DNA from 4 places in the Pantoea sp. SGAir0180 genome. Region 1 is predicted to be linked to each of the others. Evidence: predicted binding sites of a transcription regulator. Region 1 holds the regulator's gene; each other region holds the start of a gene.
The links. Region 1 encodes CRP, which controls carbon source genes, mostly activating them, when cyclic AMP is high. Its sites were predicted from a motif close to ATGTGANNNNNNTCACAT; they were not measured.

Region 1 (2,206 bases):
GAAGTGATAAAGGCAAAAATTTCCTACCGGATTGTCCGGGTGCTGACGGGCGATTTTTTCCAGTGCCCCCAGCTGCTTGTCCATATCAAAGCGACTGGACAGTTGGTGGTACAGGATGTTGTCTGCCAGCTCACGTAAACGGGCGGAAATGGTTTTCGCATTCCAGCGAATCACGGCCTCAGCATGGCTTTGTTCTACCAGTTTTTGCACTTCTTCTGGCTGATGCAGGCTGACAGAAATGTGTTCCTGTAAATCCAGTGCGACCTGAAAAGCGCGGGTCAGTCGCTTATGACTGTGATCGCGGCTGGCGGACAGCATATGCATCTGCTGATAACAGGTGTTGATGAGGTCGATTGCTTTTTGTTGCCGCGCCAGCAACGGTGGTAGCGCCTTCTCCGGATCGGTAAGTTGCGTCAACAAGGTGTACTTGGCGTCACAATAGTTCGCCAGTTCGCGGTAAATCAGACTCAGGCTTTCACGCATTGGCTGCTCTTTCCACAGCCAAAACCAGAACCAGTTAAACAGGCCATACCACAGCGTACCGCCGATGTAGAGCAGGGGCGGTACGTAAATGGGCATGCGGCCAATCAGGCTGGTGGTAAATATCGCTGCGATCAGTGTGGCAGGGAGTAACCGTGCGTGCAGTGGGCTGATTTCACCTGTCACGCCCAGCAGCAAAGGCAGAGCGAAAAGAATAAGCGGTAAGGGCACGTCTTTAAACAGAAGCCACTGCATCAGTAAGCTACCCAGGGCAAACAGGCTGCCGCCGACAATCAGGCGTTTAAAGAAGCGTTTGTGGGGTGTATCCAGACCGGCAATATTGCAGCAGGCAGGCACCAATGAGAACAGCAATCCTTTTTGCAGATCGCCAAACAGCCAGCCGAGCGCGACGGGGAGACACAACACCAGTGTCTGGCGCAGGGCATAGTTAACTTCAGGGTGATAAATTATTCTTCGCCACATCGGCTCAACGCAAATAATTCACGGCATAACGTTGCCATTATGCCGTGAAGAATAAAGCTTAGCGCGTGCCGTAAACAACAATTGTTTTGCCGTGTGCGGAGATCAGATTCTGGTCTTCCAGCATCTTCAAAATACGTCCCACGGTTTCACGTGAACATCCCACGATTTGGCCAATTTCCTGACGCGTAATTTTAATTTGCATGCCGTCAGGATGCGTCATGGCATCCGGCTGTTTCGCCAGGTTGAGCAACGTCTGCGCAATGCGACCGGTGACATCAAGGAACGCGAGGTTGCCCACTTTTTCCGATGTGACCTGCAGACGGCGCGCCATTTGCGAGGAGAGGCGCATGAGGATGTCCGGATTCACCTGAATCAGCTGACGGAATTTTTTGTAGGAAATCTCTGCCACTTCGCACGCGGTTTTCGCACGTACCCAGGCGCTGCGCTCCTGACCTTCTTCGAACAGGCCAAGCTCACCAATAAAGTCGCCCTGATTCAGATAGGACAGAATCATCTCCTTGCCTTCTTCATCCTTAATCAGTACCGCAACGGAACCTTTAACGATGTAGTAAAGCGTTTCCGCCTTTTCACCTTGATGAATGAGCGTACTTTTGGATGGATACTTGTGAATATGGCAATGGGACAGGAACCATTCAAGTGTAGGGTCTGTTTGCGGTTTGCCGAGAACCATTCGCTATTATCCTCTGTTGTAATCGTGCCCAAAATACAGGGCTCTGTTTCCCTGCCAGGCGATGTAAGCGTTAAGCGTCTTTCCATTCAGGAAATTATTCGGGCTGCATTCGGCGCAGTGCGCATCATTCTTCCCGGCTTCGTCTTCGGATGACGAAAAATATTTTCAGCTCTGTTTGTAGCACAGCTTACGTCGACTGTCTTGTGTTGTCTCGCTTCAGCAAGATGGCGTTTTCTCTGGATTGCTGTTTCCCAGGCAAAAGCGTACGCTGAGCCAAAACAGGGTATTCTGAGGTCAAAATTATGCAGGCACGCGTCAAATGGGTTGAAGGGTTAACATTCCTGGGGGAATCATCGTCCGGCCATCAGGTACTGATGGATGGCAATTCTGGCGATAAAGCGCCGAGCCCTATGGAGATGGTGCTGATGGCGGCAGGGGGATGCAGCGCCATTGACGTTGTGTCAATTTTGCAAAAAGGCCGCAACGATGTGGTTGATTGCGAAGTGAAACTATCGTCTGAACGTCGGGAAGAAGCCCCCCGCATCTTTACCC
Region 2 (2,206 bases), 650 kb from region 1:
ACTTGAGGAATTATACTCCTTTCCCATCAGAACAACACCCGCCCTGACGACGTCACGCCCCCTGCAGGCTGATTATCAGCCTCACAAACTGCGGCATGCACGGTGACGGGGACATTCACCAGAAGGATGAGGCCATGATACAAGAAGAGATCATTCATTCACTGACCCACTGGATTGACCAGAACCTGGATAAAAGCCTGTCAATCGATGAGGTGGCCGCGAAGTCCGGTTATTCGAAATGGCACCTGCAACGTATGTTCCGTAGCGTAACGAAACAGACGTTGGGTGGTTATATCCGCGAACGCCGGCTGACGCTGGCCGCAGAAGCGCTGCGTCAGACGCAGCGTCCGGTATTCGATATTGCGATGCAGTATGGCTACGATTCGCAGCAGACCTTCTCACGGGTCTTTCGCCGCCAGTTTTCCCAGACGCCTACGGCGTATCGTCACTATATGCGTCGCCAGGCGGTTCAGCGTCCACGCCTGCTGAGCTTTGACTGTGGGGAAACGATGAGCAGCTTTACGCAGCGTACAACGGGTGAATGTTGTCCGCTTAATTAACAGCCCGCGTGCGCCCGATCGGGCGCACGGCTTTATCCCTCTTTTTTACCCTTCCGCTGGCTTGACACTGCGCTGACAAATCAAACAAATTCTGTACAAAAATTGAGAACCAGATGATATAATGTGACCCACATCACATTATGACGTTTGTTGCCGACGAAAGAGCCCCACCTGACAGACTTTTCCGCCGACGTGATGTTCGCAGACAGTCAGGCGTCCTTTCCGATTTTGAGGTCAAAATTGATGGCTACCCTAACCACCAGTTTTCTTGTTATGCGCTGGGAATTGCTGAGCGCTGTAATGATGTTTTTCGCCAGTACACTGAAAACCCGCCTTCGCCAGGACAGCCATCATGTCATGGCCTTTCTCTGTGGCGGCGTGGGCGTTGGTCTGTCGTGCTGGTTTGTGACCGGTTTAATGGGCATCACGCTAAGCATGGAAAACGTGCACCATTTTTTGAGCGTCTCTAAAGAAGTGTTCATTGACATGATGAGCCGTGCGCCTGCGAACTGGCCAATGCCCTGAATGACCAATAAAAAACCCCGCTTTGCGGGGTTTTTTATATTGCTGTGTAAAGTCAAATTTTCTTCAACATGACAGGAATGACGACATCCTGTACGTCAACGTCCGGTCTCTGCGTTCCGCGACGTTCCTGAATCCACATTTCACCCATCATTTTGTCTAAGCCACGATCCAGTCCGGTTACCATGCCTGCGCCAGGCGTAAACGTCAGTTCACCAAAATAGATGTGCTGGTCGTGGATATACCAGTCGACTCGCACGTAGTCAAAGTCACTGGCCAGCGTTTTGCTCAGGGCTAGTGCCCGCTCCAGTGAGGGCATGATCGGGGAAACATCCAGGCCGGTATCGCGAATTTTATGGTAAGCCTCGGAGAGGTTATTAACGTAAAAATTCATCGAAAGCTGAGGCTGACAGCGGTTGTAGATGACCTGAAGAACATACTCAAAATTGCCATCGCGCTTATTGAACATATGAAACTTGTAATCAACCGGCGCGCTTTTACCGTCACCAATATACTGCTCAACCAGAATACGTGGCTTGATATAGCGATAGTGGATCTCACGCGCTTCGTTGGCGAAATCGGTTTTTAACCACGAATAGCAGTTATGAATGATTTGCTGCTTACGAAGCGCATCCGGTTCTTCCAGCACGATCTCTACCATGTTTGAAGCATGATTCGGTTTGATAACCGTGCCCTGCCAGCGCGTAAGATCATTCAACGTGGTGGGATCGGTGGTGTCGTGGAGCAACGGAATCAGATAGTCATTACCAATCTTTTCCGCAATATAGTCGCGCACCGAATACTTATCGGACAGGCGCGCATACAGCTGGTAATCACCATGGATAAACTTGCGATACAGCACTTTTTCGTTGAAGACCTTGGGCTCACGCAGATTCGGGAGCTTTCTGAACTTGCGGAAGTAATAAATACGATCCTGATAAGTCCAGGGCATCTTCTTAATAAAGTACTGCAAACTTCTTCTGAGCTCTTGCTTCAACCTGAGCATATTTGACCTCATTTGTAGGTTTTGTAGTTAAGTGAGGAAACCTGAATTTTTTGAATCACGCCGCGTTTAAAGAAGTAATTCATGACGGTGAGGGACAGGAGCTCAGACAGAAAAACGC
Region 3 (2,206 bases), on a different contig from region 1:
AACGCTTCACATTGAGTGCAGATTCGCTCAGCGCATCAATATCATCTGACGGCACACCTAATGTTTCCAGGTTATCCGGCAGATTGAGCCGTTTAACTAATTTGGCGAGATAGTCGACCAGCGCGTGCGATTTTTCTTCCGGGGTCAATGTGATATCGGCGCCCGGAATGAGGTCCCAGACAGTGGCAAATTTGTCGATGGCAAACGGGCGCACCACTTTCATACAGGGTGCCAGCAGAATGGCATTGGCGACGCCGTGAGGCAGGTGATAAGCGCCTCCCAGAGGATACGAAAGCGCATGAACAAGATGGGTGCCGGCGTGCGCGATTGCCGCGCCGCCATAATAAGAAGCCCATAGCATTTCCAGCTTCGCGTTCAGGTTATGCGGTTCAGTGACGGATGTTTCCAGATTCCGGAACAGCTTATGCAGGCCCATCAGCGCAACGTTGTCACCCACAGGGTTCGAAATGGTGGCGGTATAACATTCCAGTAAATGGCACAGTGCATCAATGCCCGTTGATGAGGCGATATGCGCAGGCATGCTGGTGGTCAGTTCTGGAATTAACGCGACATAGTCCGGCAGCATCACAGGGGAAATGATGCCTGATTTGGTGTTTTTTTCAGGGATAGCCAGAATAGCATTGGGCGTTGCTTCCGAACCCGTTCCCGCCGTCGAGGGAATAAGCAGTGAGGGTAAACGGGCTGTAATTTTCCCGCCATCAAGCAGCGCTTTAAGGGAGGGTGACGCAACGTGACATAACACAGAAAGCAGCTTCGCCACATCCAGTACGCTTCCACCGCCAATGCCCACCACTAAATCAAACGTTTTACCTGCTGTACGCGACAGCACCGCTTCAACATCGGTATGCGTGGGTTCTGCCGGAACATCATCGATCAGTTTAACGTGACGGCCATCCTGACTGAGCAACGTCAGGATTTGCGTGGTCGCGGGCAAATTTACAATGTTCTTGTCTGTTAAAACCAGCAGGTGTTGTTTGTCCGTAACGACCGGCGTCAGTGCCTTTATCGCGCCGGAACCGCTCAATATTGTGCTGTTAATTAATGCCACGTCTGTCTCCCCATAAATGACTGAAATTCTTCATTCCGCTTAACTTCGCTCACTCACTGGCTAAATTTATAAATAAAATGGCGCTTTATTAAATTGATCTTGCTCACATATAATCTAATATGATTGAATATAATCATTAGGGTGAGGGCTGAAAACTGATGAGGTGCGTTGTGCCTCTGATATTCAGGCGCTTTTGACGACATGGGCGACAAAACAAGAGGGCCAGATCTCTGACCGTTGACCGGATGAGTGAAATCGCTCAACGACGGCAGTGTGGGTTTGCACGCTGGGCTGATTTTAGCGACAAGACGTCAGGGTTGGCTAAATGGACTGCTGCAATCGTCTCGGCCCGGGCGTAACCCGGCCCAGAAGGGCGGCGGGGTATGTTCCGGGTGGGCATGCATCCGGTTGTGACTGACGTCAGGCGGTATTAACGAAAGCCGGTGTTTGGGTAATGAACCTCCCCCTTTAAAAATTTTGAGCGTCGTTGAGGAGAAAACAAGTGACGAATGTTGTGGCGATTACGATGGGCGATCCGGCTGGGATCGGTCCTGAAATTATTATTAAGGCCTTAACCGAGGGCGCGTTAGCGGGTTCGCCCGTTGTGGTTATCGGTTGTGTACAAACGTTCCGCCGCATACTGGCAATGAACATAACGCCGCAGGCGGAATTAAACGTCATTAATAACGTGTCCGAAGCCCTCTTTATGCCCGGCGTTATTCATATTATCGATGAGAAAGTGGCACATCCGGAGGCACTACAGTGTGGGGTTGTGCAGCCTGAAGCGGGCGATGTGGCTTATCGATGCATCAAACGTGCAACAGAAATGGCGATGCGCGGTGATGTGAAAGCGATTGCGACGGCTCCGCTGAATAAAGAAGCGCTGCATATGGCCGGCCATCATTATCCAGGCCATACGGAATTACTGGCAAAATTAACTGACACCAAAGATTATTCGATGGTGCTCTACACCGATAAACTCAAAGTGATCCACGTCAGCACGCATATTTCTCTACGGACATTCCTGGATACGCTCAGCCAGGCGCGCGTTGAAACGGTAATCAGAATTGCCGATACGTTTTTGCGCCGTGTCGGCTTTAGCCAGCCGCGTATTGCGGTTGCGGGCGTTAACCCACA
Region 4 (2,206 bases), 620 kb from region 1:
GCGTGCCGCAGAGATCGGTTTGTTGCAGTTCCAGTCCAGGCTTTAGCGAGAACCCGTCACCAAAGACAAACAGGGGAACGGTCGTTTCCTCCGGCAGCATGCCACCATGTGAGCGGTCGTCGTTCATGCCATGGTCAGCGGTCACCATCACCTGATAGCCTTCTGCCAGCCAGCCAGGCATCCATTGCGACAGGTAACCATCCGCCATGCGTGCCCGGTTACGATACTGGGGCGAGGACAGGCCATGTTGATGACCGGCATAATCGATATTCATCGGATGGATGAGGAGGAAGTCCGGGTTGTGCCGCAACCTCAGGCTCTCGGCATCTTCAAACAGGTGCGAATCGGGGTAACTGTCGTCAACGTAAAAGTGCCCGAACTGGACAGGCAGGGCCGGCGCTTCGGTATGACGATCGCGCGCAGGCACGAAAGGGCTGCGGTTGTAAAGTTCACTGATCCAGTGATAAGCCGCTGCGGCGGTGGTCAGGCCCGCATCACGCGCATAGTGAAATACGCTCTGTTCGTGACTCAGGCGGTTTACCCCGTTGTGGATGATTCCACTTTGCACAGGCGCAACACCGGTCAGAATGCATTCATACAGCGGACGCGACAGAGAAGGCAGTGCACAGGTGAGATGATAATAATGCCCTTTACCTTGCGCACATTCTGCGTGCAGATAACCCATCGCATGATGGGCAACGTGATGGCTCAGGCCGTCCAGAATCACCAGAATTGTTTTCATGTTGTCCTCTCTTGCTGCGGCGTCTTCACGCCACAGGGGGCCTTTGTCTGCGTCTCTGACGTCGGGCTGTTTTAACGCCGCCAGCGCAACGCCGTCCGGCCGCATCTTAATATTTGAGTAAGTGCACACTAACCTGACGTAATCCCGTAACTGTTAATGCGGAACAGATTAAGCCTGGCCGGGCATGAACGCCGCTGTTGGCTGCGCGGAGGCCAACGCAACGTGCCGCCTCAGGACGCTTATCCATTGAGTCGGGTATGGAAGCGGGCGCTAACTGACTGCCGGGGTTGAAAAACCGAGCCAATGTAAATGTCGGATGTGAAAACCGTATGACAGGACGGCACGACGGAGTGGGTCTGCCAGCCGATATGATCGGTCTGTCCGGTTGGCTTTCATCAAAAGACAGGTTCGTACGGTCCCGGCGGTATAACCCAGGATGCCGGGGCTGGCATTCCATCGCGCAGTCTGGTGATTTGAAAGACGCTGTTAAGTAAGCCTGACGGCTATATTGTGATTTACGTCACACTAAAGCATGATAATGCCAGAAAACATCCCTTTATTTTCGAGGCGTGAAATGAGTGATAAAAACCCGATAGCACAAAAGATAGCGCGCCTGATGCAATGGGTGCTGAATGCAGGATTACTGATTCTGGCGTTCATTTTAATGGTCTTCCTGGGCAAAGAGACGGTCCATTTAGCCAACGTCCTGTTCAGCACGGGCGAGCAGGCGTCCTCCTATCTTCTGATTGAAGGCATCGTGATTTACTTCCTTTACTTTGAGTTTATTGCCCTCATCGTGAAGTACTTCCAGTCGGGTTACCATTTCCCGTTACGCTATTTCGTCTATATCGGCATCACGGCTATCATCAGGCTGATTATCGTCGACCACAAAAATCCCTTTGATACGCTGTGCTACTCGGCTGCTATTCTGCTGCTGGTTATCACCCTGTGGCTGGCAAACAGTAACCGGCTTAAGCGCGAATAACCTCGCGTTTGCATGACGGACGGGTGTGCCGTGAATCGCTCTGCGCTAAACTACCTGCCTGAAAATTTTTGGGGGAAAGTGTCATGACGCAAGACCCGCTCCGTTTATTACGTTCACTCAACTGGCTGGCGCTGGACGGTGCTGCTCTGTCGCCATCACTTCGTGACTGGCTGATGGAGGAGGACTCTATGACCAGGCGCTTCGAACAGCATTGCCAGAAGGTCAGGGTGGAGCCCGTTCGTGAAGGGTTTATCCACGCTGACGAATTAGGTGACGAAGGTGCGCTGTTACCCGCTGATCAGCGCTTCTGGCTGCGTGAAGTGATCCTGTATGGCGACGAACAACCCTGGCTGGCGGGACGCACGCTGGTGCCTGAAAGCACCCTGAACGGTCCCGAAGCAATGTTGCAGCAGCTCGGAACGCGACCGCTGGGACGTTACCTGTTCTCCTCTTCAACCCTGACCCGCGATTTTATCGAG

Region 2: the regulator CRP is predicted to act here: its motif matches at 682-699, upstream of C1N58_RS16345 (YjcB family protein).
Region 3: the regulator CRP is predicted to act here: its motif matches at 1,161-1,178, upstream of C1N58_RS21465 (iron-containing alcohol dehydrogenase).
Region 4: the regulator CRP is predicted to act here: its motif matches at 1,251-1,268, upstream of psiE (phosphate-starvation-inducible protein PsiE).

What each region holds. Positions count from the first base shown of each region.
Region 1 covers NZ_CP028071.1:4,124,695-4,126,900, forward strand. The annotation lists gene C1N58_RS19270 (YccS/YhfK family putative transporter) at 1-963, opposite strand, end outside; gene crp (cAMP-activated global transcriptional regulator CRP) at 1,022-1,654, opposite strand; gene C1N58_RS19280 (OsmC family protein) at 1,957-2,206, shown strand, end outside.
Region 2 covers NZ_CP028071.1:3,476,532-3,478,737, forward strand. The annotation lists gene soxS (superoxide response transcriptional regulator SoxS) at 135-560, shown strand; gene C1N58_RS16345 (YjcB family protein) at 804-1,085, shown strand; gene C1N58_RS16350 (ATP-grasp fold amidoligase family protein) at 1,138-2,088, opposite strand; gene C1N58_RS16355 (oligosaccharide flippase family protein) at 2,097-2,206, opposite strand, start outside.
Region 3 covers NZ_CP028072.1:174,913-177,118, reverse strand. The annotation lists gene C1N58_RS21465 (iron-containing alcohol dehydrogenase) at 1-1,069, opposite strand, end outside; gene C1N58_RS21460 (D-threonate 4-phosphate dehydrogenase) at 1,572-2,206, shown strand, end outside.
Region 4 covers NZ_CP028071.1:3,506,659-3,508,864, reverse strand. The annotation lists gene C1N58_RS16495 (alkaline phosphatase family protein) at 1-742, opposite strand, end outside; gene psiE (phosphate-starvation-inducible protein PsiE) at 1,317-1,727, shown strand; gene ubiC (chorismate lyase) at 1,811-2,206, shown strand, end outside.